3 regions of the Mammaliicoccus sp. Dog046 genome follow, and region 3 is predicted to be linked to each of the others. Evidence: predicted binding sites of a transcription regulator. Region 3 holds the regulator's gene; each other region holds the start of a gene.

Region 1 (10,180 bases), 190 kb from region 3:
TCAACATGTGTAAATTATCTTGATAAGTTGAATGGATATTCCATTTACCATGTGGTGTTAAGTACCTTAATACGAGCGTATCTACGCCACCTTTAATTTGTTTATCTTTCGTGCCAAATACCATTGGTGGTAGCGTTGGTTTATACACTGGTAAATTTTCTCCAAACTGCAAGAACACTTCATGGTCAATATAATAACTTTGTCTACCTGTTAATGTTCTAAAAGGAACTAACCGTTCGATATTCGTTGTGAATGGAGAATATCTTCTATCTAATTTATTAGAACCTGGAAATACAGCTGTTGGAATCACTTCTCTAGGTTGAGCTGTAATGTTCTGGAATGTAATTTTCTCAGACGCACGTTCAGATGAAATATCTTTTAATGTCATACCTGTTTGATTTTCTAAGTCTTCGTATGATTTTTGTGATACTTTACCATTTGAAGCGGAAGAAACATTCAATATAACATCAGCGACTTTTCGTGCTGTATCCATTCTTGGCAGACCATTTTTCACTGTTTCATCTTCCCAAGTATCTAACATTAATTTCAATTCATCATATTGTTCTTTCACGGAATAACTCACACCGTGTGCACCGATTTTCCCCTTTTCTAATAATGGTCCTACCGAAATATATTTATCATAGATCTCAGTATAATTTCTTTCTACTACAGCAAAACCTGGCATTGTTTTACCTGGAATCGCCTCGATTTCTCCTTTAGACCAATCTTTCACAAGGCCATAAGGTGTTGAAATTTCTTGTTTTGAATCGTGCGCTAAAGGTGATGTAACGACATCTTTAAATGTTTCTTTCATATGCGTTTTCGACAAATCAGATACGCCTTTTGCTAATGTTTTAAAGATGTCCCAATCTGATCGAGATTCCCATAATGGATCAACTGCTGGATTAAATGGATGAATAAATGGGTGCATATCTGTTGAAGATATATCATGTTTCTCATACCAAGTTGCAGCTGGTAATACAACATCTGCATATAAAGGTGTTGCTGTCATTCTAAAATCTAATGCAACTAGTAAATCTAACTTACCTGTTGTATCTTCTCTCCACATAATTTCTTCTGGTTTTTCAGTTTCATTCGGGTTTGCTAATAAGCCTGACTTCGTCCCCAATAAATGTTTCATGAAGTATTCTTGACCTTTAGCAGAACTTGAAATTAAATTTGAACGCCATACAAATAATGTTTTTGGATGATTTTGTTTTGCATCTGGGTCTTCTATCGCAAATTTTGTTTGCTTATTCTTTACTGAATCGACTGCTCTTTTAATAATTGCTTCATTCGAATCATCGCCCGCTTCTTTTGCTTCTTCACCGAACAATAGACTATTACAATCAAATTGTGGATAAGAGGGCAACCAACCTAACCTTGCAGCTAATACATTGTAATCTGCAGGATGCTTATGTTTCAGTTCATTAGAAAGTGGTGATTGTAATTTATCTACACCAGACTCTTCATACTTCCATTGATCCGTCGCAAAATAGAACCAACTTGTCGCATTTTGTAATCTTGGTGGACCTTGCCAGTCTTTTGCGAATGCAATTGTGGACCATCCTTCAATCGGTCTACATTTTTCTTGACCAACGTAATGCGCCCATCCACCGCCATTCACACCTTGGCAGCCACAAAGAATGACTAAATTCAAAATCGAACGATAAATCGTATCTGAATTAAACCAATGATTAATTCCTGCACCCATGATAATCATTGAACGACCTTCTGTATCAATCGCATTTTGCGCAAATTCACGTGCCACTTGAATCACGACAGATGCTTTTACGCCAGTCACTTTTTCTTGCCATTTAGGAGAATATAACGACGTTTCATCTTCAAATCCTTTTGCTTCAAGTGGATGATTTAAACGTCTTACACCATATTGACTTGTCATTAAGTCATAGATTGTCGCGATATATGCTTTTTCACCATTTGCCTTTTCAATTTCTTTAACGATAATTGGACGTTCGAACGTACCATTTCCTTCATTATCAAAATACGGGAATTGTATCGTCATCACTGAAGATTCATGTTCTTTCAGTGAAAGTGCTGGATCAAGTAATGTACCATCTTCATTTTCTAAACTTAAATTCCATTTAGCACCTTCTTCATATCGCTGTCCCATCGTGCCATTCGGAACAACAAGTTCCCCTTTATGTTGATCATAGATTACAGGTTTCCATTCAGCATGTTCCGTTTCCATACCTAAATCACTTGCTCTTAAAAATCGACCTGCTTTATAACCCTCACCATGTTTATCTAGTTGAATGATAAACGGCATATCTGTATATTGTTTAGCATAATTAATAAACATTGGTTCTTGCTTTTCTTCATAAAACTCTTGAAGTATCACATGTGTCATCGCTTGAGATAACGCTGCATCTGTACCTGGATTTGGTGCTAGCCAATTATCCGCAAATTTAACGTTTTCGGCATAATCTGGTGCAACTGACACAACTTTAGTTCCTTTATATCGTACTTCAGTCATAAAATGTGCATCAGGCGTTCTTGTTAAAGGTACATTTGATCCCCACATAATAATGTAGCCCGCATTGTACCAATCACTAGACTCAGGTACGTCCGTTTGCTCTCCCCAAATTTGTGGTGATGCTGGTGGTAAATCGGCATACCAGTCATAGAAACTCAACATTTCTCCACCTAATAATGAAATAAATCGAGCACCTGAAGCGTAACTAATCATCGACATTGCAGGTATAGGTGTGAATCCAGCGATTCTATCTGGTCCGTATTTTTTTACGGTATATATAATTTGTGCTGCAATCAGTTGTGTTACATCTCTCCAATTGACTCTTACATGTCCACCTTTACCTCTCGCATTTTTATACATGTGTGCCTTTTCTTCATCTTCAACAATGGATGCCCAAGCAACAACTGGATCTCCATATTCTTCTAAAGCTGCTTTCCATAATTTCCACAGTTTCCCTCTGACGTATGGAAATTTAATACGTAATGGACTATATTCATACCAAGAAAACGATGCACCACGCGGACATCCTCTTGGCTCAAATTCAGGCATGTCTGGTCCACACGATGGATAATCGATTTGCTGATTCTCCCATGTAATCACGCCATTTTTCACAAATACTTTCCATGAGCAAGACCCTGTACAGTTCACGCCATGCGTTGTTCTGACAACTTTGTCATGACTCCATCTTTCTCTGTACATCTTTTCCCATTCTCTACTTTTCTCTTCTAAAATAGACCAATTACCTTTAAATTTTTCAGTTGGCTTAAAGAATTTCAAACCTAATTTAACCATATATGGTACCTCCTAATTTTTGCCCTTTTCTACTAACTACATTGTAAAAAAATTCACAAACTTTTTATATTAGGGGATTACCTATACATCGTTCGAAATTCCCTATTTCACTTTGAAAATTAAAGCATAAAAAAGCCTGTCGATTAGGTTTCACTTAATCGACAGACTTTATGTTTTAATTTCATAATTTCGTACATTATTTAATTTCTATTACTTCATCTGATAGCGTTGTAACTTCTTTTTTAGAATGTGAAACGAGTATGATTGGAATTCGCCACGTTGCAAAAATCTTTTGAATTAATCTCATTCCTTCTTCTTTCGTTTCATCATCTAAACTTGAAAATGGTTCATCCAATAATAACAAGTTAGGTTTCACGCTTAATACTCTGCATAACGCAACTCTTTGAGATTCTCCACCTGATAGCGTTGAAGGATATTGATCTAAACAATGTTCTATATTTAATTGCTTAATCAAATGTTCAGTATCTTTATTCGGTCGGGTCATATAATGAATATTTTCATGAACTGTCATATGCGGAAATAGCTGATAATCCTGAAATAAATATCCGATTTTTCTATCTTGTACCTTCACTTGATGCCCGTGATGACTTAACGTTTCATTATCTATACGTATGAATACATCATCTGCTTCTGCTAAACCAGAAATAATATTTAACAACGTCGTTTTGCCTATGCCCGATTTTCCAACGATGGCATAAATTTTCGGTACTTCTGACTGGATATTTAACGTGATTGTACGATTTTTAATTATTTTTTTTATATTAATGTGAATCATACATATCACTCCCACTTATGGTTTTTCTGATTTAATATATTTAATGCGCTGATCACACACACTGCAAAAGCAATCAACACGATGACCCATAACCAAGCTTGATTCTCTTCACCAGATTGTACTAAAAAATATATTTCCAGAGGTAACGTGTTCGTTAACCCTGGAATATATCCTGCAATCATAAGCGTTGCTCCAAACTCACCTAATCCTCGAGCAAAACTCATAACAATACCTGAAAATATTGCACGTTTTGTTAGTGGTATAACGATTGTCCAAAATATCTTTCTTTCACTCGCACCCATTGTTCTAGCTGAGTTTAACATCTTAGGATTAATGGATTGAAAACCATTGATCACATGTTGATACATAAGCGGTATGCTGACAATTACTGCAGCGATGACCGCACCCACCCAACTAAATATGACTTGAATATGTAATGTTTGGTCTATTAAATGACCAAACCATTGATTTTTTGAAAATATAATCAATAAAATAAATCCCATCACAGTTGGTGGTAAAACAATGGGTAACATAATGACACTTTCTATATATGGTTTAAGTTTACCATTGTAGCGGTGCATTAACTTTGCCAGAACAATACCTAATATACATACAATAATTGTACTTATTAATGTTACTTTCATTGATATCCATAATGGTGTTAAATCTGGCATAGATTAAGCTCCTAACCTTCAAAGTGATATTCTTTAAATATTTGTTTAGCTTCTTTTGATTTTAAGAAATTAAACCACTCTTTTGATTCTTTTTTGTCTGTAACAAGCCCTGCTCTGTATATAATTGGTTCATCTAATGGGGCATCTGTTAATTTAACAATGTTTTCTACTTTTTTATCTTTACCTTTATATAAATCTGTTTCATAAACAAATCCAATTTCAGCATTTTCTTTCTTAACATAATTCAATACTTGTTTAACATCTTTCGCAAATACAAATGTACTTGTCATACCTTCGTATAATTTTTCTTTCTTCAAGTATTCAATCGCATATCTTCCTGCCGGTACACTTTTTTCTTCACCTACCGCAACTTTAGAAGGTGAACTTACGTTTTTAATTTTTTTGATGTTAGAATTCTTGTATTTAATCGCAATTAATTTGTTTTTAGTATAGTCATACACTTCTGATACTTTTTTATTATCTTTTAGTGTGTCTACATCTTCGGTATTTGCTGACATAATAACATCTACATCAGCACCCGCTTCAACTTGCTTTCTTAAACTACCAGAACCACCGTAATTAAATTTAATATTTGTATTAGGGTGTTGTTTTTTATATTCTTTTTCTAGTGCTTTAGTGACATCTGTTAAACTTGCTGCTGCAGATACAGTTAAGTGCTTTTCTTCATTTTTTTTATTAATTTTGTCTTGGTTAGATTCCGTATTACACCCAGCCAATACAACTAATAATGCTACAACGAGCATAAACAATCGTTTCATAAAATAATTTCCTCTCTATAAATAGTATAAACTTAATTTACACCTTTCAACTACGCAATGAAAGAGCTATGTATATTTTTTCACAAATACTTCTTAATTCATAGCATAAATTAAAAAAAGTTAGGCGTATGTAAGTCTGAAATTTTACTATAAACAATGTATTTATAAGTAAAAGTGAGGCTAGCGAGATTGTTTTCCAGAACTATCTCGTTAGATTTTCTAACAGGATTGTTACTCAGAACTATCTCGTTAGCCTTGCTCAATATTGCTTGTCCGCCCTCACTTGCAATGTTCAGCGCCTCAATGTTGCTTGTCGACCTCCACTTGCAATGTTCAACGCTCCAATGTTGCTTGTCAGCCCTCACTTGCAATATTCAACGCTCCAATGTTGCTTGTCAGCCTCCACTTGCAATGTTCAGCGCCTCAATGTTGCTTGTCGACCTCCACTTGCAATGTTCAGCGCCTCAATGTTGCTTGTCAGCCTCCACTTGCAATGTTCAGCGCTCCAATGTTGCTTCTCGGTCCTCACTTGCAATATTCAGCGCTCCAATGTTGCTTGTCGACCTCCACTTGCAATGTTCAGGATTTTTTTGCGCTGACTCCTGCAGAAAAAGCATGCACATAAAAAAATGCCGACAAAGTATATAACAATGTCGACACTTTTTTACTATTGTAGTGGTATTTCTTCTAATTCTTTAACTGGTTTCTCGTAATAATCTCTGTCTTTCTTCGCATTAAATCGATCAGCTTTTTCTAACTTAACAGTTATGTTGTAATCAGGAATTTCTGCAAATTTCTCATATCGTCCTCTTGGTAACAAGTAGTTTCCTTCTGGGAAGTATACTTCAACATTACCTTTTAGAATGTCTACATATTTTGCGACGCCTTGGAACACACCGAAGCCATTATGAAGTACAACACCTTCACCTTCAGCTATACTCATTGATTCAGCATCTTCTTTATTCATTAAGACATCGTATCTACCACCTTCGTTAAAGGTTTCGTGTTCGCCATAAACCATAGAGTTAAATTGTTTACCACGTCGTGTCGTTAGCATAAAGTCGTCCGCTTTTTTATTTAAATTCGGTATGTCTACGCCAATCAAATGACCTTTTCCATCATCAGTTGGACAAATACCATCTTCACACAACCAAGCACCGCCCCATTGGAATACGTCTCCTTGTTTTTTCAAATATTGGACGCCTTCGTAATCTGGATTGGCTTTAGCGATTTCTTCTCTTATCTCTTGTCCATCTTTAAAATCAACTAAATGTGCCGTTTCAGGTTTGATTCTTTTAGCTAAATCAATATAAATCTTCCATTCTGATCTCGCTTCTTTAATTCTATTTTGATTACCTTCAATTTGAGGTGAATAGTATACCATACGTTCAGTTGAAGTTGATGTACCTCCGCCATCTTGTTCATAACGCGTCTTAGCTGGAAGTACAATAACCGTTTCTTTCGCATCAACTAAAGTTGACGTATTTAAAATAATATCTTGGTGGACCCTTAATTCTAAGTTCTCTAATGCTTCTTCAACAAATGTCGGATCTGGCATTGTTTCTAAGAAGTTTCCTCCAGATAAATAATAGCATTTAATTTTTCTTTCATGATCATCTGGTAGCATCGCATTTTCCAACGTTACACCTACTGTATCGCCTTGCCAATCGGCGATATCAAAGCCCCATAACTTCTCAATACGTTCATGATTTTCTCCATGAAAAGCACCCCCTGGTAACACAAATGGATCACAACCCATTTCACCAGTACCTTGAACACTTGAATGTCCTCTGAATGGCATTAACCCACTATGTTTTCTACCTAAAAATCCTCTTAGCAGCGCTAAATTACATACTTGAGATATATTATCTGTAGCAAATTCGTGCATCGTTAAACCAAGTGCCCATGCAAATACAGCATTTTTTGCTTTCGCTAATTCTAATGCTAAATCATAAATGCGTGATTTAGTAACACCGCTAGACTGTTCAATCTCTTCCCATGTTTGGTTTATAACAGTTTCTTTCAATTCTTCATAACCTGAAACATGTGACTCTACAAATGAATGATTGATTGCAGAACCATAAGATTCTTCTTCCATTTCAAACCAATGTTTCATAATGCCGTGCATAAATGCTATATCTCCACCGATATTCACTTGATAGAAATCATCTGCAACATTCGTACCAAACAATGCTGATTCCGCTACTGAAGGTATCCAATATTTATCCATTGCAGGTTCTTTATATGGGTTCACGACGATTATTTTTGTCCCTTTCTTCTTAGCTTCCAACATATATTTAGTTGAAACGGGTGACGAATTAGACGCAACACTTCCCCAGAAAAGTAATACATCTGTACCGATCCAGTCTTGGTAATTCGAAGTTGAAGCGCCAACACCAACAGATCGTTTCATTGCAGTTTTACTAGGTGAATGACAAATTCTCGAAGCATTATCAAGATTGTTAGCTCCTAAGAATCTCGCAACTTTTCCGGCAACATAATACGACTCATTTGTAATACCTCTAGAAGTTAAGTAAAACGCATAATTTCTAGGATTTAATGATTTCATCTTATCCGCGATTGTATTCATCGCTTCTTCCCATGAAATACGAATAAATTTACGATCACCTTTTCTTCGCATCATTGGATATGGAATACGACCTAAATTTCTTAATTCTGAACTATTATATTTTCTTAATTCATCTATGTCTTGATGAAGAATTTCAGGTTTAATTTCAGGCATTGTATTTAACCTTAATACATTAAAACGCGTTGTACATACATGAGGACCAGTTAACGTTTGATCACTTAATCCTGATACACCTAGCGCACAACCATCACAAACACCTTTTGTAATAATATTTTTAGCATAATTTAAATTATCTTTATTGTCCCAAACAATTTTCATTGTATCTCTAATATGTTTAGGCTTCACTTTACCTAATCCAAAGGGTATCGGACTAACCCAAAATTCAGGTGCAAGTTTCATGTCTTTCTTCATTGGACCTTGATGTTTTGTCTTCCCCATTTTTATCCCCCTCTAATAATTCGATTACTTTCATTATATTCAAATTGAAATATAATTGAAAGTGCTTCCACTTTATATAACACTAATTTATAAGTATAATCATTATATTAATAGCTTTATAAGTGGGGGAAATCGTATGAATAGGGATATGACTTACAATCAAAATATTTTAAAATATGAAAACAATCAGTTCGTCGAGACAACTGATTTTTACGTTACTGAATTCCCACTAACTATCATGATCAATGGTGAAGAATTTGCTACGATCATCTGCTCTCCAAAAAATTTCAAAGAACTCGTTTTAGGATTTTTAGCTTCTGAAGGTGTCATCTTTAGTGGAAAAGATTTAAAACAAATCACAATCGATGACTCAAAAGGGTTTGCACATGTTGAATTAACCCACCCGATTGATCCACGTACTAAACAGTATACGCAACGCGTCTTATCATCATGTTGTGGAAAAAGTAGAGCATTCTACTTCAATAATGATGTTCAAACTTCTAAGGTATCTCAATCTAAAGTAACCATCAATGCGGATCAAATTTTATCAATGATGGAAAGATTACATTCAGAAAGTAAAGTATTCAAACAAACAGGTGGATTACACAATGCAGCGATTAGTGATGGTAGTGAGTTTTATGAACACCGATCAGACATTGGCAGACACAATGCTTTAGATAAATTATATGGTTATTGTATTCAAAACAATGTATCTATTCGAGATAAAGTGTTGATATTTAGTGGTCGTATTTCCTCGGAAATATTAATTAAAGCTTCAAAAATCGGTGTCGGTATTATTTTATCTAAATCCGCACCAACGAACTTAGCAATCGAATTAGCAAATGACTTAAATATTACAGCTGTAGGATTTATTAGAGACGGTAGTTTTAATGTTTATAGTCATGCTGAAAGAATTATACAAAATTAATAAAAACACACTGAACTTATATTTATAAGTTTAGTGTGTTTTTTGTTCAGATTAGTTTTTAATATTCTTTTAAAGCTTCATATTGGAAACCACTATATTTATACCCTTGTGCTTGATACATATCTTTAGCTGTATCTTCTCCGTCAGCAACTAATATAATTGGCTTATCTTGTGCAATTTTTGAGACATAAGCTTGCATCTCTGTTCCAATGCCTTTCCGACGTAATGATTCATCCACCGCAAAACTATCTATTTCAACATAATGCGCTTGTTTCCAGACAAGTAAAATTCCAGCTGGTTTATCTTTGTAATAAGCAATCACTTGAATTGGATTGGTCGCTGCGAATTGTTCTTTATTCGTAGTAATTTTTAATTCTGCATAATCTTCGCCATATTCCTTATCAAATTCATAAGATAAATTCATGAAATCTACTAAATTATCATCATTTGTTTCAACAACTTCTATCGCTTCATTATGCTTTGTATGAAAATCTTTGTCATGATTGATATATAATTCTATCCAACTATATTCGTAACCTTGTTCTTTTAAATATGAACCGAGTTGATCATCAATCATTTCATTTTCAGGAAATACAAACTTTAAAAATGGCTGTTCATGTTGTTCGTGTAGCTTTTTCAACATATGTTCATCGTTCTTAAATGTTTCTAAATCAGGCATTTGTTTA
Region 2 (10,180 bases), 180 kb from region 3:
TAAAATTTACCGTCTGATGATATTCTTGCACGTGTACAAGAGGAACAAAATGATGCTGACACACTCGTGATTAATCCAAACTGTGCACCGTTATCTTTATGTTTATAGTATGTGGCTACTTCTCCAAAATAACTTGGATCAACAGGTTCTATTTCAAATTCATTTTCGATGAGAGATAACATTTCTGATTTAGTAACTACTTTATCAAAATTCCATCCGTTATCATTACCTACATCCATGAATTCAATAAATCTTACAACGATGTTCTTTTCTTTAAAATATTGAACAAGTGGAATAATTTCTTGTTCGTTAATGCCTTTTTGTATAACAACATTTACTTTGACTTTAAGTCCGATACTTACGGCATAATCAATTTGTTCAAGTATTTGCGACGCTGAAATATTACGATTATTAATGGATTTAAATAATGCATCATCTAACGCATCTATACTTACATTAATTCTTCTTAATCCAGCGTCATATAAATTTTGACCATGCTTCTTCAATAACAATCCATTCGTCGTTAAACCAATATCATTTATCCCTTCGATACCGTTCAATTCACGAATAAGCTCATGAAGGTCTCGTCTCAACAACGGTTCTCCGCCTGTAATTCTAATTTTTTGAACGCCTAAAGTACTATATAGTCGAGATAAACGTACAATTTCTTCAAAACTTAGCAATGCTTGTTTAGGTAAAAATGCAAAATCATCGCCAAATATTTCTTTTGGCATACAATAATCACAGCGAAAATTACAACGATCAGTAACAGATATTCTTAAATCTCTTATCGGTCTTCCTAATTTATCTTTGATAGGTTGATTCATCATAATGCCTCCTCTACCTAAACAATAGCTAATGCTTTAAATTTTCTAAGTCTTCACTGTAATTGATATTTTGGTACCAATTGCTAGTATCATCTACTACTTGTACATTTAACCACTGCGAAGGTGTATTCTGATATATTTCTTTCATTCTTAATGCTTGTTTATCTAAAGCTGCTTTAATATCTGATTCAACACGATGACTATAAAATGCTAACGTCGGCATTTTCTTACCATCTGCTTCATAACCGGCAATATCTAGCTGTTCTTCCATTACACGAGAAATGAAGAATTGATATAAGTGACTAATTGCTTTTTCAGTAATCAATGGCGTATCACACGCAATGACAAAGTAACATTCAGATTCATAAGACTTCATGGCACTGTATATTCCAGCTAATGGACCATTGTCCTTATATTCCGGTAAATCCACAACCACGTCTTCATGTTCAAATGAATGTTTTAAAGCTTCACTTGTACTGATTACTACTTTCTCGAATAAGTTTGTTTGATTCAATGTTTGAATAATTTTTTGATAAAATACTTCCCCGTCTATCGTTGCTAATGCCTTTGGTGAACCAAATCTACTGGACTTTCCTCCAGCTAGAATTATTGCTATCATTTCCTTTTAACCTCCACTGACTGGTGGAATCAGTGCAATGATATCTTCGTTTGTAACAACGCTTTGATCTTGCACAAATTCTTCATTTACAGCAATTTGATATGTTTCATCCTTTAATTCAGGATGTTGTTCATTTAAATATTGCTTAAAGTCTAACACAGTGAGGTCTTTACTAAGAGTGATTTGCTCCTCTTTTATGTTTAATATTTCTTTTAAATGAGCAAAATACAATACTTTCATGATTCATCCTCCATTATCGATGAAGAATGGTACTGTTTCTGACTTCCTTGCCATTCTTCTCCATCTTCCCATATTTCTTTTTTCCAAATAGGTACAATTTCTTTAATTCGTTCTATCGCGTATTCGTTTGCTTCATATGCATCACGTCGATGTGGTGACGATACACTAATAACAACCGCAATATCAGAAATTTGTAATTCTCCGATTCTATGCGCGATTGCTACAATTGTTCCTGGCCACTTTTCCGCAATTTCATCGCCGATTTGTGACATCTTCTTCTCAGCCATCGGTACATACGCTTCATATGCTAAATACTCTGTTTTAATACCTTTCGTCCATTCACGAACATGTCCTGTAAATACAACGATAGCCCCTTGCTTACTATTTAGCGTCCACTCACGATATACTTCTGGATTTATACTTTCTTCCACAATCTCAAACTGTTTCATTACTCCACCTACTCTTTGCTTAACCATTCTACAAACCATTCTAGAAAAGCAGCTCTTTCCGCTTCTTCAAATGCATTGAATGTATATTTAATATTTTCTAAAGTTTCTTCTATAGGTTGATCGTTTTGTTTTAGTACGATTTTTGGATATTTTGCAGATTTGAAGCCTTCTATCAATAGCACATCTGGTTTTACGGATAGATCTCCCTCAATGATTTCTTCTAAAGTTCTATCTACTTTAGTCACTCTTTCAATCAAATGTTTACCCATCACAATACTTTCGTTAGCACCATTTTTTATAAAGGATAAACTATCTACTTCTTTATGATTCAAAGAAATGTCTTCTTCACCATGTCCATGGTGCTTTATCGTTGAAACGACGATTTCCCTATCATTACATATGCGTATTAATTCATTAATTAAAGTTGTTTTACCATTATTTTTATATCCAACGACTTGTAAAATTCTCATAAATTCAATTCACTTTCATATGATTGGTGATCTGTGAGCAAGACTTTTACTTCGTCTCCCTTTTGATATCCTCTTGAGCCACTTGGTAATATAATCATACCATTACTATTCGCAATTGAAACAACTGCATTGGATTTATTAAATCCTGAAGGTTCTGCGTAAATGCCTTCGCTAGAAAAAGTTAACTTCCCTCTTATAAATCTTGTGAAAGGATTCGCTTTTGTAAAATCAGCATCAAGTACGGCATCTACAATGACAGAATAAATTTCATTTGCACCCATCATTTTTAAGACAGCTGGTCTAGTGAAAAGGTGGAACCCTGAATAACAAGCTGAAGGATTTCCTGATAAACCAAACAATAATTTATTTTGTTTATATGCGACCGTCGTCACACTACCTGGACGCATTTGTACTTTATTAAACAGTACTTCTGCTTGAAGTGCCTCATAGACTTTCGGTAAGTAGTCATAATCACCGACTGAGACACCGCCTGTTGTAATGACGATATCATGGTTGTTTAAAGCTTGATTTACCACTTTAATACAGCCTTCTAAATGATCTTCTTGTATTTGATAAATTGTACCCTCAATGCCAATTTGTTTACACATTGCTTGTATCATTGGGCCGTTTGAATTTCTAATCTTACCTGGTTGAAGCGGTTCATCTGGGGCTACTAATTCACTTCCAGTTGCAATAATAGCGATTGTCGGCGGCTCATAAACGTGCACATTTTGATAACCAAATGTTGCAAGTACAGCAATTGCACCACTGTTTATCGTTTGACCCTTTTTCAATACAAGTTCGCCTTCTCTACATTCTTCACCTTTAAATGAAATATTTTCACCTTGTTTAAAAGGTTTTCTGATAGAGAATTGGTTTTCCTGTTCAATTGTTTGTTCAAACATCACGACTGCGTCTGCCCCATTCGGGATTTGCGCGCCAGTCATGATACGTACCGCTTCACCTTTGTTTAATGTTACATCTGATGTCGTACCCGCACCGATATGATCAACAACTTTAAAAGAAACACGGTTGTCACCACTTGCATCATTAGAATCTTGACTGTTTATCGCAAATCCATCATACGGTGATTTATCAAATCTTGGAATATCATATGTCGCTTTAACATCTTCCGCCAATACTTTATTCAAACTATCTTCAATACGTATCTCTTTTACTTCTTTATGTTTAATTACATTTATAATACGTGAAATTGCTTCTGAAACGGGTATCGGTGTTCTCTTTTCAACTGTCATTTATTTACACTCCTTCTCTATTTATTATTTGTTCCGTGTTATAATATTTGCAAGAAAGGATGAGTTTAATGTCTGATTTTACACACTTTAATAATCAAGGTCATGCTAAAATGGTTGACGTTTCAGATAAAGAAACGAGTACGCGTATCGCTATTGCGCACGCTAGTATCAAAGTTAAAGAAACCATTTACAATCAAATTCAAGAAGCAACAAATAAGAAGGGCGATGTGCTAGGAACAGCACAAATCGCAGGTATTATGGCTGCTAAAAATACTAGCCAACTCATACCAATGTGTCACCCACTTCAATTAACAGGTGTAGATATTGATTTTGAATGGACTAACGACAACACCTATACGTTAAACATCACAACAACTGTAAAAACTAAAGGCCAAACAGGCGTTGAAATGGAAGCACTCACTGCTGCTAGTGTTACTGCATTAACAATTTATGATATGTGTAAAGCCGTAGATAAAGGAATGATTATCGGTGAAACTTATCTGTCCCATAAATCTGGTGGTGTAAACGGCGATTTCAATCGACCTTAACTATTTATTAAGCTCATACACGATATGATTTAATTCAGTCGTGATGAGCTTTTCCATTGCCAATTTTACTGCTCCTGTTGAACCTGGTAGTGCAAAGATGACTTTATTACGCTTCGTACCTGCAAGCGCTCTTGAAAGTATTGCTTTAGAACCAACATCCTCAACATAACTTAAATATCTAAATAATTCTCCAAACCCTTCAATCTCTTTATCTAACAATGGTTTAATGGCTTCAATCGTTACATCTCTTTGACTAATACCTGTACCACCCGTAGTAATAATAGCATCAATATCTGCATTCAACCATTCATTGATTTGATCTTGAATTTGACCTATTTCATCTTTGACGATGCGATAATTAGAATCCTTCCATGCAACATTTAAATCTTTTAAATATTTTTGTACAAGTTGTCCGCCCTTATCTGTTTCAGTTGTTCTTGTATCACTGATTGTTAGAATGGCAACTTTAATATCTCGATTTATGCTTTGTATGGTACTCATCATCAATTCTCCTAACCGAACATTTTTTCTACAAATTGTTTACCTTCGCTCGCTGTATCAATACCATGTATAAGTAGTCTTCCACTATTAAAAGCAACTACACGATGATCATCATATAAAAATTGAATCATATATGCATTTGAACGATGCAAGAGTCTATTTTGTGCGACAAATTTTTCAATTGCTGCTCGATTCAATTTCTCATTGATATATTGGACAGTATGACGACCACATAATTCCGTAACATGTTGATCTGATTCAGCAAGTTTTGGATAACTTGGAGAAGCGCCACAAGTTTCGCAATCATCACGTTGCATTTTTTTAAATCCAAATGTTTGATGTTCACCTTCCCAAACGTCACCATATGTCACTTTCGGCGTAAAAGTGTTTCCAGATAAAATCTTCAATGCATCAGCAACTTGTAAACTTGCTGCCATTGTAACTGCTGGATTGATCACACCGACTGTATCACACGTTCGACTAATCACAGGTAATTGTGGTAACACACAATTAAAGCATGGCGTTACACCTGGAATAAAGCTTGCTTGTACATATGTAGATTCTAAACATGCACCATAAATCCATGGAATTTGACGTTTATATGCAAAATCATTAATCAATTGTCTCGTATTAAAGTTATCTGTTGCATCAACAATAACATCAGAATAACCAGCAACTTCGTTTAATAGTTTTGCATCACATTGGGCAATGTAAGTTTTAATTTGAATATCTTCTCTAATAAGCTTTAAATGTCTTTCAGCTGCTACAACTTTAGGCAGCATTTCTTTAATATCTTTCTCTACAAATAGTGTTTGTCTTTGTAAATTAGACGATTCTACATAATCACGATCAATTAAATTTAATCGTTTTACGCCTGATCTCGCTAACTGTTCAGCAACATGCGTGCCTAATGCACCCATACCTATAATCGTTACACTACTTGCTTCTATTTTTTCTTGTCCTTTTTCGCCTATTTTGTTAAATAATATTTGGCGAGAATAGCGTTCATTCATCTTTATCAACCTTTCACGAATCACTTTATCTCCATTATAGAGTGAAAGACTTATATCCTCAACGAATAGAGGTGAATGAGATATAATTTTCCTTGCTTAAACGAAAACATCTCATCTTCTATTTACGATTACAGCAAAGATGAGATGTTATTATGTTTATGCACGTTTTTCGATTTTACTCATATGCATCATTGTTAATAATGCAATCACGCCAAAGATAGCTAATAACAGGAATGCAAGATGGTTTGATCCAAACATACTCGTAACTAGCGTAATCACAAGTGGTGGGAAGAATCCGCCAAGTCCACCCATCATTGATACAATACCGTTAACGACACCAACTTCTTTATTGAAATGTGTTGGTACAAGTTTGAATACTAAGCCATTACCAATACCCGCACTCACACTGATTGTTAAACAACCAATTGTAAATAAAAGAATATGTTGTGATAGTGACAAGATGAGTGCGCCAGCAATAATACTGATAAAGAACAATTTCAGTACATTCAATGCATTAAACTTATCACCTAACATACCACCAATCGGTCTTAACAATGTTGCTATCGCAATAAAGATACCCGTTCTAATTCCAGCATCTACTTTATCAATTTCAAAGTGTCCTACTAAAAAGTTCGGTAAAAACAAACCAAATGCGACAAAAGCACCGAATGTAATAAAGTACCATAAGCTAAAGTAATATAATTTGTAATTATTAATGACAAGCTTCGTTTGTTGCATCATAGGAATTTTGACTTTAGGCTCTTGTTTATCTCCAAAGATAAACATCAGTGCTGCAAATAATACTAATACAAGTAAATACAATTGTACTGTATGTTGCCAACCAATGAATCCTGCAATCGGTGGTGCTAAAAATGCTGAAACAGCTGTACCTAAATTACCCATGCCGTAAACACCATTCGCAAATCCATGTTTCTCTTTAGGATAATATTTTGGTATAGACGTTACACCTACCGAAAATATAGCGCCCCCTAATCCAATAAAGAATCCCGCGACAATTAACCCTGTAGTAGATTGCGCCTGACTCAAATAAAATACCGGAAATAATAATATAATAAAACTCGTTAAAAATACGATTCTAGATCCTACTAAGTTCGTATAGTAACCAATCGGTATTCTCAAGATAGAACCTAGTATGACTGGTATCGCTAAAATAATTGCCTTTTGACTTTCAGGAACAGCGATATCCTGAGTGATATATGGCATTAATGGCGCTAAAATTGTCCATACCATAAACCCAGCCATTAGACTAAACGTTTGAAGTGGCAATTGAAATTTCCCTGTGTTCGTTTTCATATTTTCACCCTTATTCTTATGAAATATTTATTTTGATGTCACATTTATTGTATGTTAATTGTGAAAACATGCGCATAAGGATTTACCCTTATACAAATAAGGAAATTCCCTAAATCATTATGCGTTTCATAGTTGGATTGCTATGTGAGTGGGTTGGCATATTAATATCGTAGTCGTTATTTGCACGTTTCACCATTCTTGCTAATAACAACACCCTTGTTTGCACGTTTCACCATTCTTGCTAACAACAACACCCTTTATTTGCACTTATCTACTAAAATTAAAAAACCTGTAAGCACTAAATAGTGTTTACAGGTTTTTGCCGTATTAGAAATCAAGCATCTTTTTCTTTAACGCGTACTCGACGAGTTCTGGACGTGATTTCAGTTCTAATTTATCCATTATGCGTGCTTTGTGTGCTTCTATCGTTTTAACAGATACGAATAACTTTTCAGCTATTTCTTTATTGCCATATCCTTTTGCGATTAAAGGTAAGATTTCTAATTCTCTTTGAGATAATATTTTAAATGGGTCTTTCGAATGATGATCTGTCGATTGTTTAGGATTAACTAACTCATTGACTAAGGAACTCGTGACTTTAGAATCAATATACATATCTCCTCTATAAATCGTTCGCACTGCATTTACTAATTCTTCATCTGGCGCATTTTTAAGGATATATCCTTTTGCACCGTTTCTTAACACATGAAATAAATATTCTTCATCATCAAACATGGTTAAGATGAGTATTTTTGTATGTTGAAAATCTTCGGAAATTTTTCCAGTTGCGATTAATCCTGACTCTCCCGGCGGCATACTCAAATCCATGATTAATATATCTGGTTCATGTTTTGCTACCATTTGATATGCTTCTATACCATCAGCGGCGGTTGCTACTACTTCCATATCATCTTGATAATTTAATATCATTGAAAATCCTGTTCTTACTACTGCATGATCATCTGCGATTACGAGCTTCATGTTTCTTCCCTCACCGTCTATGCTATTGGTACTGTTAATTTAATATTTGTACCTTTTCCAACTTTACTTTCGATATTGAACGTACCACCAACAATTTCAGCACGTTCTTGCATACCATAAATACCAAGTCCCGAGCCTTTTGGTTCACTTCCTAATACGAAACCAACACCTTGATCTGCTACTTCTACTTCTATAAAGTTTGATTCACAGCTCATATGCACATCAACACTATCCACTTGTCCGTATTTCAAAGCGTTAAACACCGCTTCTTGCACGATTCTATACACTACCGTTTCTATCTCATTATTAAATCTAATATCATCTGAATCATTATGGTAATGTACAATAAATCCAAAGTTTTTTTCTAACTGTTTAAAATAAGACTTAAATGCTGCGTTTAATCCTAAATCATCTAAAGAGGATGGCCTTAATTCTAAAGATAAGTTTCTAGTATCATCAATCAATTTGGACATTAAACGCTCAATGTGTTGTGACTGTGTCTTTAAATTCTCGATATTATCTTGATATTTTAACAATCTTAGTTCAACACTTACATTGAGTAATTCTTGAACGACGCCGTCATGTAATTCTCTTGAAATTCGTTTACGTTCATTCTCTTGTGCTGAGATTGTTTTTTGCATCATCGTTTGTTGATGTAACTTTTGTTGTCTTTCAATTTGTGGTGAAACATTCTGTAACGTATATACTTTCACATCATCTTCCTGACTAATGGTCTGATAAGTAGCAGTAAACGGTTCTACTTTACCACTATTTGTTTGCATATATACTTGAAAGCTACTATTGCCAATCGTCGTTGATTCTAAGAAACATTCTCTACATGATTGTATCGCAAATTCGTTAGAGTAACCTTCACAACGACTACAAATTGCATGCGTTAATGAGGACTGATTATCTTCAGAAATGACGCGTCTCGCCGCTTGATTCATGTTAATAACTTGACCTTTACTATTAAGAAAAACAATCATTTCACTCGTTTTTTCGTAGTATTGTTCTAATATTTGTGTCAATTTGGATGTTTCTTGCTCATTCATGAATTAATCATATCCTTTCCGAAAAACGGGCCAAATCGTGTGAATTGATCAAGGTCAACGGATGGTAATGGTTTATCTTGTCGTTGTCCAAGTAAAATGACGCCACAAACTCTATTTTGTTTCCATAAAGGAAGTGCAATTAATGATGTTAATTGTTCACTTTGAATAATTGGATAGTTAAACAATTGATCATAATACGGACTTTCCTTAACATCTGTAATCGTCATTGCTTTTCCACTCTTAATAACAATACCTGCAATGCCTCGTCCACTTCTAAGTACGATGTTTTTATATCTTTGATTTAAATTACCTGAAACATAACGCCACTTTATATGAAATGAATCTGATTCTTCAGATGACATTGCTAATCCGACAAAATCAAAGCCATATGTTTCACGAATATGATTCAGTTGTTCTTGAAATTTAAATTCAACAGACATATTTAAACACTCCTACTTAATTTATCTTTATTTTAATTCGATTTGTGCTTTCTGTAAATAATATAACTTCTACTAAAATAGTTTAATGGTACACTCCATACATGTACGAGACGCGTAAACGGCCACATTGCTGTTATAAATAATCCAGATATAATGTGTACTTTAAATGTCCATGGTACGTCTATCATAAGTGCCGCATCTGGATTAAATATTAATAAACCTCTGAACCAAACTGAGATCGTTTGTCTATAATCAAATTCTGGTGTTGTCGCATTAGTCCATAACGTTGCAACACACCCCATAAATACAATTACTAATAATAATAAATTAACAAAAATGTCTGACACTGTACTTAATCGTCTAACATTTTCTTTCGTAATTCTTCGTGCAGTGAGTAATATCATACCTAGAAATGTCATAATACCGAAGATACTTCCGATATAAACCGCGCCAATATGATAAATGTGATT
Region 3 (10,180 bases):
TGATCACCTATAGCTAATTCGTCCATTTTATTTTGTGCTTCTATTAATGGAAATGGACAAACCATTCCAACAGTTCCTAATTCATGTACCATATTCATACACTCCTTTAATTAAATACTTTGTGTAGTGACTTGTGTTTTTGCTTGTCTTACTTTTCTTGGTCTAATAAAGATAAAGTAACTCATAAACCAAGCACCAAATATCATTGATGGCAACGCAATCCAACCTTGCCAACTCATCATTGCAGTTGATACAAGTCCATTACCAATTGAACATCCTCCTGCTAATGATGCACCTATACCCATACAAGCACCACCGATAACACTGTTTCGGATCGTTTTCGTATCTGGCATACGCCATTTGAATTCACGTGATCCTTTAGCTGCAATATAAGAACCTACAAAAATACCTAATACTAAGAATACACCCCAGTTGAGTAAAGACACATCTCCAGTTACTAAATATTGAACGATATTTGCTGAAGGTGTTGTTATTCCTAGTCCTGCAATTCTTCCAGTTGAAGCACTCATTGGCCAAGCAATTAATGCAATGACACCTACCGCGATTGCTGCAACAAATGGATGATATCTCTTTTCAAATAACATATGACGAATACCTGTATATTTTTGTTTTAATTGAGGTATTGCCACTTTAGGTTTTTTCAAAGTTTTCGTTACAAAATATACAGTCACGATAACTAAAATCCCGATTAATATCCACACAGGAACATTTAATGTTTCTGACATACTTGCATTCATTACAGTATATGAATTTATACTTTCTTGTAACGGGTTTAACGGTCCTGACTTCATAATTGCTGCAGTCACACCATATAATACAAGTGCAATCCAGCTACCAATCAATCCTTCACCAGCTCTGTACCAAGTTCCCGTAGCACAACCACCGGCTAAAATAATCCCGATTCCAAATACAAATGAACCAATTATTGTCCCGATAAGTGGAAATGTAGATGCTTCTAATTTAATCACACCTAAACCAACTAACGTAAATAGACCTATACTTTGTACAGTAATAGCAATTAAAAGTGCATAAAACATTTTATTATTTTTTTGTACGTACATATCTCTAAATCCGCCAGTTAAACAAAAACGTGTTCTTTGCATAACGAAGCCAAGTAGAATTCCGACAATCAGTCCACTTATAATCATCCAAATCACGTAAACAACCCCTATCCTTATTATCTTGATAGGAATAATGGTATATGATGACAATAGTAATTTCAAGTTACTTTTATATTACAGATATTAGAAAATTGAAATTTATTGTATTGGCAGTTGCTTATTTGCACGTTAGCCCAGTCTTGCTAATATGGCACCTCTTATTTGCACGTTCACCTAGTCTTGCTAATATAGACACTCTTATTTGCACGTTCACCTAGTCTTGCTAATATAGACACCCTTATTTGCACGTTTACCCAGTCTTACTAATAACGACGCTCTTATTTGCACGTTTGCCCAGTCTTGCTAATAACGACGCTCTTATTTGCACGTTTGCCCAGTCTTGCTAATAACGACGCTCTTATTTGCACGTTTGCCCAGTCTTGCTAATAACGACGCTCTTATTTGCACGTTCCCCCAGTCTTGCAAACATAAAAAATAAAACCCAACGTTATATGGTATCCATACATGGCTGGGTCTTATTTTTGATCTGTTGTTTCTTCTACATCCATTCCAAGTTCTTCTTCCATTAATTTCTGTTCAGCTTTTAAATATTTCTTATAGCCTATTTTCGAAATTAAAATACTAACTTCGTACAATAATATCATCGGAATCGTAAACAACATATGCGTCATAAAATCTGGTGGTGCGATTAATGCTGCGACTACTAATAATATGAAGTATGCGTATTTTCTATTTTTCTTTAGAAACATCGGTGTCACGATGCCTAACCTTGTTAAAAATAATAACAAGATTGGTAATTGGAATACAAATCCGAATGGTATTGTAAATTTAAATAATTCACTAAAATACTCTTTAATCCCTATTGTCTGTTTAATTCCCATATCATCCGCTAAGTTCATTGTAAAAGATATTAAATACGGAAATATAATAAAGTATGAAAACAACAAGCCGCAAATAAATAATATCAAACTAAACGGGATATAACTTAACGTCACTTTCTGCTCTTTAGGATGTAATCCAGGAGAAATGAAAGCCCAAAGTTGATATAAAATTACTGGAGATACAATTATAAATGCGATGATAATAATCATTGCTATGTATATTGTAAGTGGATCGGTTATTCTAAATGCATTTAATTCTAATGTTTGGGTAAAGTCATCGTTTGTTATATAGTATATGGTTGGCTTCGCAAGGAAGAAACCAATTAACAACCCACCTATTAGAAAGTAAGCAACGATCATCATTCGTCCACGTAATTCTTCCAAATGTTCAACAATAGTTAAATTGTCCTTATTCAAATTCTTACCTCCAATCTAAAAAAATGTGGCAGGAAACCCGCCACATTAATGGGAACATCTGTTAAATAAATTTCTATTTAACTTCTTTATCTTTGCTTTCTTCTGGTTTACTATTCTTCTCATCAAAGTTTGTCATCCCATCTGTAGCATCTTTAAATTCTTTCAAAGTTGAACCCATCGCTCTACCAAATTGAGGTAATTTCTTTGGTCCAAATATAATTAATGCAACAACCCCTATAAATAACAAACTAACTGGTCCAGAAATACCAAGCGTATTCACAAAAACTAAAGCTTCCATTTGATACCCTCCTATTGATTCTTCATAAAGAAGATTAAAGATTGTAATTCAATTCCTAAATCTATATGATGAACCTGTACTTTATCAGGTACATTTATTCTTTGAGGTGTAAAATTCAATATTCCAGTTATTCCTGCAGAAGTTATACGATTTGCAACGGTTTGTGCAACACGTTGTGGTACTGTTAAGATTACCACTTCTATACCTAAATCTTCAAGTATCTTCTCGAAGTCATCCATACTATCTACATTTAATTTCCCGACCATTTTCCCAACGATATCTTCAGATTGATCAAACGCTGCAACAATCTGCATTCTATCATTAACTGTAAAGTTATAATTCACGAGTGCCGTACCTAAATTACCTACACCAACGATTGCGACTTTTGTCATATCATCTTGCTCAAGTGTCGTTCTGAAGAACTTCAATAAATAGCTAATGTTATAACCGTAGCCCTTTTTCCCTAATTCACCGAAATAGGAAAAATCACGTCGTATTGTAGCTGAATCAATTTTAAGACCTTCACTTAATTCTTTTGAAGATACACGATCTACTCCAGAATTATGCAACGTACTCACAAATCTATAATACAATGGCAAACGTTTCAAAGTTGCTTTAGGGATCTTCACATCATTCTTTGCCAAAATCCTCACCTTTTCTACTCTAAAATAATGTGATTGTGTTCACATCTATTGGATTAATTATATCAAACTTCGCTTAAAATAACTATATAAATATTGTAGATGATTTACATACAACTATTCGGTATTTTCATGTAAAATAATAACTAATAGAGAGGTGTAACTATGATACTTTTACAAATAAATAAATTAGAAAAATCATTCGATGGTGACATTGTATTTTCTGATGTAGACTTCGAAGTCAAAACTGGCGAACGAATTGCTATCGTCGGAAGAAATGGCGCTGGCAAAACGACATTGATGAAAATTATTGCCGGTGTCGAAAATTACGATACTGGGAATATATCTAAAGGTAAACAGGTATCGATGGGATATTTAACGCAACAAATGACTTTAGATTCCAACGATACGGTTATGAATGAAATGAGAAAGCCTTTTGAAGCAGTAATCAATATAGAGAGAAAGCTGCAAGGTTTAACGACTTGGATGAGTGATCATGCAGAAGATTATAATAGTCATGATTATCAAGAAAAATTAGCGCAATACGAATCATTATCCAATCAATACGAATCAATGGATGGATATAATTATGAAAGTAAAATAAAAACTGTACTTACTGGTTTAAGTTTTACTGAAGCGGATTTTGATAGAAAGATCCAATCATTTAGCGGTGGTCAGAAAACAAGATTATCTATGGCACGCATGTTGTTAAGTGATCCTGATTTGCTACTACTGGATGAACCGACCAACCATTTAGATATGGAGACGACTGAATGGCTTGAAAACTATTTAACACATTTTAAAGGCGCGATCGTTATTATCAGTCATGATAGATACTTCTTAGATAAAATTGTAAATCAAGTCTACGATGTCGCATTAGGTTCAGTTAAAAAATATGTCGGCAATTATAGTAAATTCTTAAAAGAACGTGACGCACATTACGAAAAAGTAATGGCAGAATATGAAAGACAACAAAGTGAAATTAAAAAATTAGAAACTTTCGTTGAAAAAAATATTACACGTGCCTCAACAAGTGGCATGGCCAAAAGTAGACGTAAAGTGCTTGAAAGAATGGAAAGAATCGATAAACCTCGTTTAGATGCTAAAAGTGCACAAATTGCATTTGAAATCAATCGTGCAACTGGTGAAGATGTTATGAAAGTAAACAATTTATCAATCGGATACACAAATAGCATTACCCCACCAATCCATTTAGATGTTAAGCGACACGATAGAATTGCCATTATCGGTCCAAATGGTATTGGTAAATCGACATTGATTCAAACGATTGCACAAAAGCTACCAGCATTATCGGGTGAAGTCGTATATGGTACAAATCTACAAATTGGATACTACGACCAAAAACAAGCCGAGTTCAAATCAAACTTGACCGTCCTCGATTATGTTTGGAATCAGTATTCACATATGCCTGAAAAAGATATTAGAACTATTTTAGGTAGATTCTTGTTCACTCAAGATGAAGTTAAAAAGATAATCAACGATTTATCAGGTGGCGAAAAAGCAAGACTACAACTCGCATTATTAATGTTAGAAAAAAATAACGTCCTCATACTAGATGAACCGACCAACCATTTAGATATCGATTCTAAAGAAATGCTTGAACAAGCATTAAAAAATTATGAAGGTACCCTTCTGTTTGTGTCTCATGATCGTTATTTTATCAATGAACTTGCTAATAAAATATTCCATATCACAGCTGAAGGTAATGAATCGTTCAATGGTGATTATCAATATTATTTAGAAAAGTTAGAACAACGACTTGCCCTTAGCGAATATGAACAACAATCTACAGAAAATGCGACATCAAATAATGTAGATAATTTATATACAAATCAAAAGCAATTCAAAAAAGAAAAAAGAAAAATAGAACGTCAACTTGAAGAAGTTGAACAACATATATCAACGTATGAAAAACAAATTGCTGATTATGAACATCAACTTACCTTGCCAGAAATATTTAACGATATAGATAAGAGTAATGAAATCAATCAATCTAGAATTGATTCAGAAACTGCACTTGAAGAAAGCATGGAAAAATGGGAAGAACTAGAACGTCAATTAAACGAATTATAGAAAATGACTAAGGTGACTTTTACACCTTAGTCATTTTTATTTATTATTTTAATCACAAATTTATTCACATTAAAAACACTGATTTTCCAGCAATCCACAAAGTTATCCTAGTTATCCACAGGTAAAATAACTATTTTCTGTATTTATCCTATAAGTTATGCACAAATTAAAGCAATGATATACAAAAGTTATCCACACTTTGTGGTTAACTTGTGCACAAGTACAAATGTTCTGTATTGACTTTACAAAACGCTCATGCTTTATTTACTTTATGTAAATATTATTAAGGAATTATGTTCTTACTTTTAAAATATTTGAATCTTTTCAATTATTGGTAGATTTAATATAAAATAAGACATATACTTTAAATAACCAATTTTCATAAATTTTACAATCAGATTCGTAATACTGTTACTAATATTTTTAGTTCCTATAGTACTTAGCGTTAAATTTCATAGAGTAATTGGTCTCGTAAAGAAATAGAAGGGATGATCATTTATGAATAATTCAAACATCGAAAGTTATACAACTAAAGCTAAAGAACTACTGAAACTCAAGATTATTACGAAAGAGGAATATGACCAACGTATTAAAGATTACACAGACTATACAAATAGCGTTGGCAAGTATTCTAGAAAATAGTTGCTTACTTAATTGAATTAAGCAACCTTAACAAAATTTTATCTACATTCTACATAAAAAAGCACGGCACTTTAACTATTTCTATAGTTAAAGTGCCGTGCTTTTTTTATTTTATTCAGATACTGCGTTTGCCATCCAAGTCACACCAAATGGATCATTAAATGAGCCAAACATTGGTGACCATTCTACTTCTGATAATGGCATTTGCATTTCACAACCAGCTGATTTTGCTTTTTCAAACAAATCAACAATAGCTGCTTTATCCTCTTCATTATTATAATCAAATTGGAAACAGACTTGCGCGCCTTCGTTATCAATATCTTTATTTTCCCATGTATCACTACATAAGAATAATTTACCTAATATTTTAAAGCTCGCATTCATCGTAAACGACTCAGGCATTTGAAATTCAGGTGGTGCATCCTTAAATAGTTCGTCATTACCTGCTACTCTCATTATATCTGTAGCACCTAACTTTTCTTCATAGAACTTTAATGCTTCAATACTATTTTTAAAATTAAAATACGTAATTACTTCCACCATTTCCGCCTCCTCTTTTTCTCTTAAATCATGTTTATTATAATGACTTTTGTTAATTTTTTCAAATTATTAGAGGTTTTCAATATCGATTGAACTTTTACCGTTTAGTTTCATATCAGCAAAGCGTCCTTCTTCATATAAGAAATGTGCTACAGAACCAATCATTGCTGCATTATCTGTGCAAAGATTTAACGGCGGTATACTTAAATTAATATTAAGACGTTCAGTTTCTGATTCTAAAGCTGCTCGCAATCCTTTATTTGCAGCAACGCCACCTGCTACTATAAGTTGATCTACATCATATTCTTGAACTGCTGCGATTGTCTTACCTACCAATACTTCAACGACACTATTTTGAAAACTTGTAGCAACATCTTCTTTAATGATTGCTTCGTTTTTCTGTTTTTTGTTATGCAATGTATTGATAACAGCACTTTTTAGTCCACTAAAACTAAAGTCATAACTTCCTTTTTCTAACCATACTCTTGGGAATTTTAAAGTGTCTTGGCCAATATGTGCAAGTCGATCAACTTCTGGTCCACCAGGATATGATAATCCAATTGTTCTTGCAACTTTATCATACGCTTCCCCTACTGCGTCATCTCGTGTTTCACCAATAATTTCGAAGTCTAAATGATTTTTCATATAAATCAATTCTGTATGTCCACCGGAAACGATAAGTGCCATTAATGGAAATGATAGTGGTTTAACAAGATGATTTGCATAAATATGACCAGCAATATGATGAACAGGAATCAGTGGTTTATTATAACTAAAAGCCAACGCCTTCGCACTTGCTACACCGACCAATAAAGCACCAATTAATCCTGGTCCTTCAGTCACAGCAACGGCATCTATATCATCCATTGTCATGTTTGCATTTTTTAAAGCTTCATCTATCACATATGTCATCACTTCAACATGTTGTCTACTTGCTACTTCTGGAACAACGCCACCAAATTTTTTATGAGTCATCATTTGTGTAACGACTTCATTACTTAAAATCTCTGTTCCATCTTTAATAACACTTGCTGCTGTCTCATCACAACTTGTTTCAATACTTAAAATTATAGATTTAGACATGATTTAAACTCACCCACATTACTTTTGCATCCTCTCCGTCACCGTAATAATTCTTTCTTATACCACCATATGTGAACCCTGCTTTTTCATATACATGTCTTGCCGCTTCGTTTTCAATTCTTACTTCTAAACTCATCGTTGTACATGTCGTACTCGCAAAATTCATTACATATTCTAATAGCAATTGGCCGACACCATTATTTCTATATGCATCATCAACTGAAATAGTTGTGATTTGTGCTTGATCGATAACAATCCATAAACCACAATATGCAATGATTCGATCATTCATTGAAACTACAAAGTAATGTGCAAATTCATTCTTCTCTAACTCATGATAAAATGCGTCCAGTGACCATGAACTGTGATCAAAACTTTGTTTTTCAATTTCATAGACTTGGTTTACATCGTCAATTGTCATTTCTCGAATTTCTAATGCTTCTTTTGATTGTTTTTCCAATTTTGTTCCGCCTCTGATAATTTTAAATATCGTGGTTTTAATTCATGTACATTAGACACCGGACTTTCTTTCAAATCAAACATGAGTGAAGCATCTGGTAAGTTTGATACGATAGGTCCTTCTAACTTTTCTGCTAATTTTAATGCATCTACACCTACAAATACGTAATCTTGCTGATGCTCATTTAAAATTTCTTTAAGTTCTTGTATTGAGATATAGCAATCTTCCTTCATTTCTATTAACTTTGATGCTTGATATTGATAAATGCCTGTAAACACAAATTCTCGTCTCGCATCAAATATAGGAACAATCCATTTATCATCATTAGAAACAGTATGTGCAAGTGCTTTAAGTGATGACACTTCATAAATAGGAATATTAAGCGCATAAGCTAATGTCTTTACTGTAGTAATGCCAATACGTAATCCTGTATAAGACCCTGGTCCATTTGCAACAACAATTTCTTGTAAATCACTAGGTTGGATACCAGCTTCATTCATCATTGATTCAATAACTGGCATCAATTGTAATGAATGATTCTTTTTAATATTTGATTGATAGTTTAATAGTACTTCTTTATCTTTAACAAGTGATACAGCTAATGGTTGGTTTGAAGTATCAATCAGTAGCGTCGTCATCTTTTAACACTTCCTTTAATTGATTATAATGTTGTCCAACTGACTTAATTTCAAACACTCTTTTATTTTCTTCTATATATTTAATGTTAATTTCTAAACGTTCCTCTGGTAAATAGTCTTGAATAAATGTACTCCATTCAATTAACGTTACCGCATCTGAATTAAAGTATTCATCAAAACCTAAATCCTCATCACTATGTTCTAATCGATAACAATCCATATGGTGGAATGGCAATCTGCCTTTATATGATTTAATGATATTAAAGGTTGGTGAGTTAATCGTTCGTTTAACTCCTAATGCCTTTCCAAAATATTGGCTAAATGTTGTCTTTCCAGCACCTAAATCACCATTTAATAATATAACATCATTCTCACTTACGACTTGGGCAAGTTTTTCGGCAATTCTTTTCGTCGTTTCTAGTGATTCAACTTGTATAATCATACTTCGGTACCTTCCTCCACTTTTCTTTTAACTAACTGAATTATTATAACAAATAATTAAAAAATTGGGTAACGAATGATTTTTCACGAAGGAAAACGCTTTCATTATCTAAATTTTTAGAAAACTCTAAATCTTCTGTTGACATGCTCTATTTTATGCGTTAAATTAAGTACATAAATTTTTTAACTATTCAAAAATCTTAACAAAAAATATAGTTCACATTTAAGCAGAAAGGAAGAGTTGTAATGAAATACAATATGACGGCAAAACAACCTACAATCGAATACGGCATATTAGCAATTTTATTACGCTCAGAAGGACTCGAACAACAGTAATTGATTCATTTACTGTCAGGTTTAAGTCCTATTTCTACTTGAATGGGACTTGAAAGCAGCGTCCCATTAATATTGGGAGGCTGCTTTTTTATTTTATAGAGGAGTGTAATTATGAGAAGTGACATGATTAAAAAAGGTGATCAACAAGCGCCAGCAAGAAGTTTATTACATGCGACGGGACAAATCCAAAGCCCTACAGATATGAACAAGCCATTTATCGCAATTTGTAACTCTTATATTGATATCGTCCCTGGACATGTACATCTAAGAGAATTAGCAGATATTGCTAAAGAAGCTATTAGAGAAGCCGGCGGTATTCCATTTGAGTTTAATACAATCGGTGTCGATGATGGTATTGCAATGGGACACATTGGTATGCGCTACTCATTACCTAGTAGAGAAGTCATTGCAGATGCAGCTGAAACAGTAATCAATGCCCATTGGTTTGACGGTGTATTCTACATGCCAAACTGTGACAAGATTACTCCGGGAATGCTTTTAGCATCAGTTAGAACTAACGTACCTGCTATCTTCTGTTCAGGTGGTCCAATGAAAGCTGGATTATCT

What was found. Region 3 encodes Rex, which represses fermentation and respiration genes when NADH is low (regulators of the CRP and FNR family bind a similar motif). Its sites were predicted from a motif close to TTGTGAAATATTTCACAA; they were not measured.
Region 1: a site for Rex is predicted at 3,331-3,348, ahead of P3U32_RS02690 (nitrate reductase subunit alpha). Genes of this name have one in related genera too.
Region 2: a site for Rex is predicted at 7,296-7,313, ahead of P3U32_RS02725 (nitrate/nitrite transporter). Genes of this name have one in related genera too.

What each region holds. Positions count from the first base shown of each region.
Region 1 covers NZ_CP120131.1:561,123-571,302, reverse strand. The annotation lists gene P3U32_RS02690 (nitrate reductase subunit alpha) at 1-3,289, opposite strand, end outside; gene P3U32_RS02685 (ATP-binding cassette domain-containing protein) at 3,486-4,085, opposite strand; gene modB (molybdate ABC transporter permease subunit) at 4,091-4,759, opposite strand; gene modA (molybdate ABC transporter substrate-binding protein) at 4,771-5,538, opposite strand; gene P3U32_RS02670 (FdhF/YdeP family oxidoreductase) at 6,206-8,566, opposite strand; gene fdhD (formate dehydrogenase accessory sulfurtransferase FdhD) at 8,703-9,494, shown strand; gene P3U32_RS02660 (GNAT family N-acetyltransferase) at 9,553-10,180, opposite strand, start outside.
Region 2 covers NZ_CP120131.1:574,041-584,220, reverse strand. The annotation lists gene moaA (GTP 3',8-cyclase MoaA) at 1-827, opposite strand, end outside; gene mobA (molybdenum cofactor guanylyltransferase MobA) at 856-1,446, opposite strand; gene moaD (molybdopterin converting factor subunit 1) at 1,453-1,686, opposite strand; gene P3U32_RS02755 (molybdenum cofactor biosynthesis protein MoaE) at 1,683-2,135, opposite strand; gene mobB (molybdopterin-guanine dinucleotide biosynthesis protein B) at 2,144-2,605, opposite strand; gene glp (molybdopterin molybdotransferase MoeA) at 2,602-3,861, opposite strand; gene moaC (cyclic pyranopterin monophosphate synthase MoaC) at 3,930-4,409, shown strand; gene P3U32_RS02735 (MogA/MoaB family molybdenum cofactor biosynthesis protein) at 4,410-4,910, opposite strand; gene P3U32_RS02730 (ThiF family adenylyltransferase) at 4,922-5,923, opposite strand; gene P3U32_RS02725 (nitrate/nitrite transporter) at 6,080-7,237, opposite strand; gene nreC (nitrate respiration regulation response regulator NreC) at 7,565-8,218, opposite strand; gene P3U32_RS02715 (sensor histidine kinase) at 8,236-9,270, opposite strand; gene nreA (nitrate respiration regulation accessory nitrate sensor NreA) at 9,267-9,710, opposite strand; gene narI (respiratory nitrate reductase subunit gamma) at 9,743-10,180, opposite strand, start outside.
Region 3 covers NZ_CP120131.1:753,124-763,303, reverse strand. The annotation lists gene P3U32_RS03765 (sulfurtransferase TusA family protein) at 1-92, opposite strand, end outside; gene P3U32_RS03760 (YeeE/YedE family protein) at 111-1,178, opposite strand; gene tatC (twin-arginine translocase subunit TatC) at 1,658-2,440, opposite strand; gene P3U32_RS03750 (twin-arginine translocase TatA/TatE family subunit) at 2,514-2,738, opposite strand; gene P3U32_RS03745 (redox-sensing transcriptional repressor Rex) at 2,750-3,382, opposite strand; gene P3U32_RS03740 (ABC-F family ATP-binding cassette domain-containing protein) at 3,545-5,473, shown strand; gene P3U32_RS03735 (hypothetical protein) at 5,972-6,115, shown strand; gene P3U32_RS03730 (VOC family protein) at 6,227-6,658, opposite strand; gene tsaD (tRNA (adenosine(37)-N6)-threonylcarbamoyltransferase complex transferase subunit TsaD) at 6,725-7,738, opposite strand; gene rimI (ribosomal protein S18-alanine N-acetyltransferase) at 7,731-8,198, opposite strand; gene tsaB (tRNA (adenosine(37)-N6)-threonylcarbamoyltransferase complex dimerization subunit type 1 TsaB) at 8,171-8,836, opposite strand; gene tsaE (tRNA (adenosine(37)-N6)-threonylcarbamoyltransferase complex ATPase subunit type 1 TsaE) at 8,817-9,275, opposite strand; gene ilvD (dihydroxy-acid dehydratase) at 9,725-10,180, shown strand, end outside.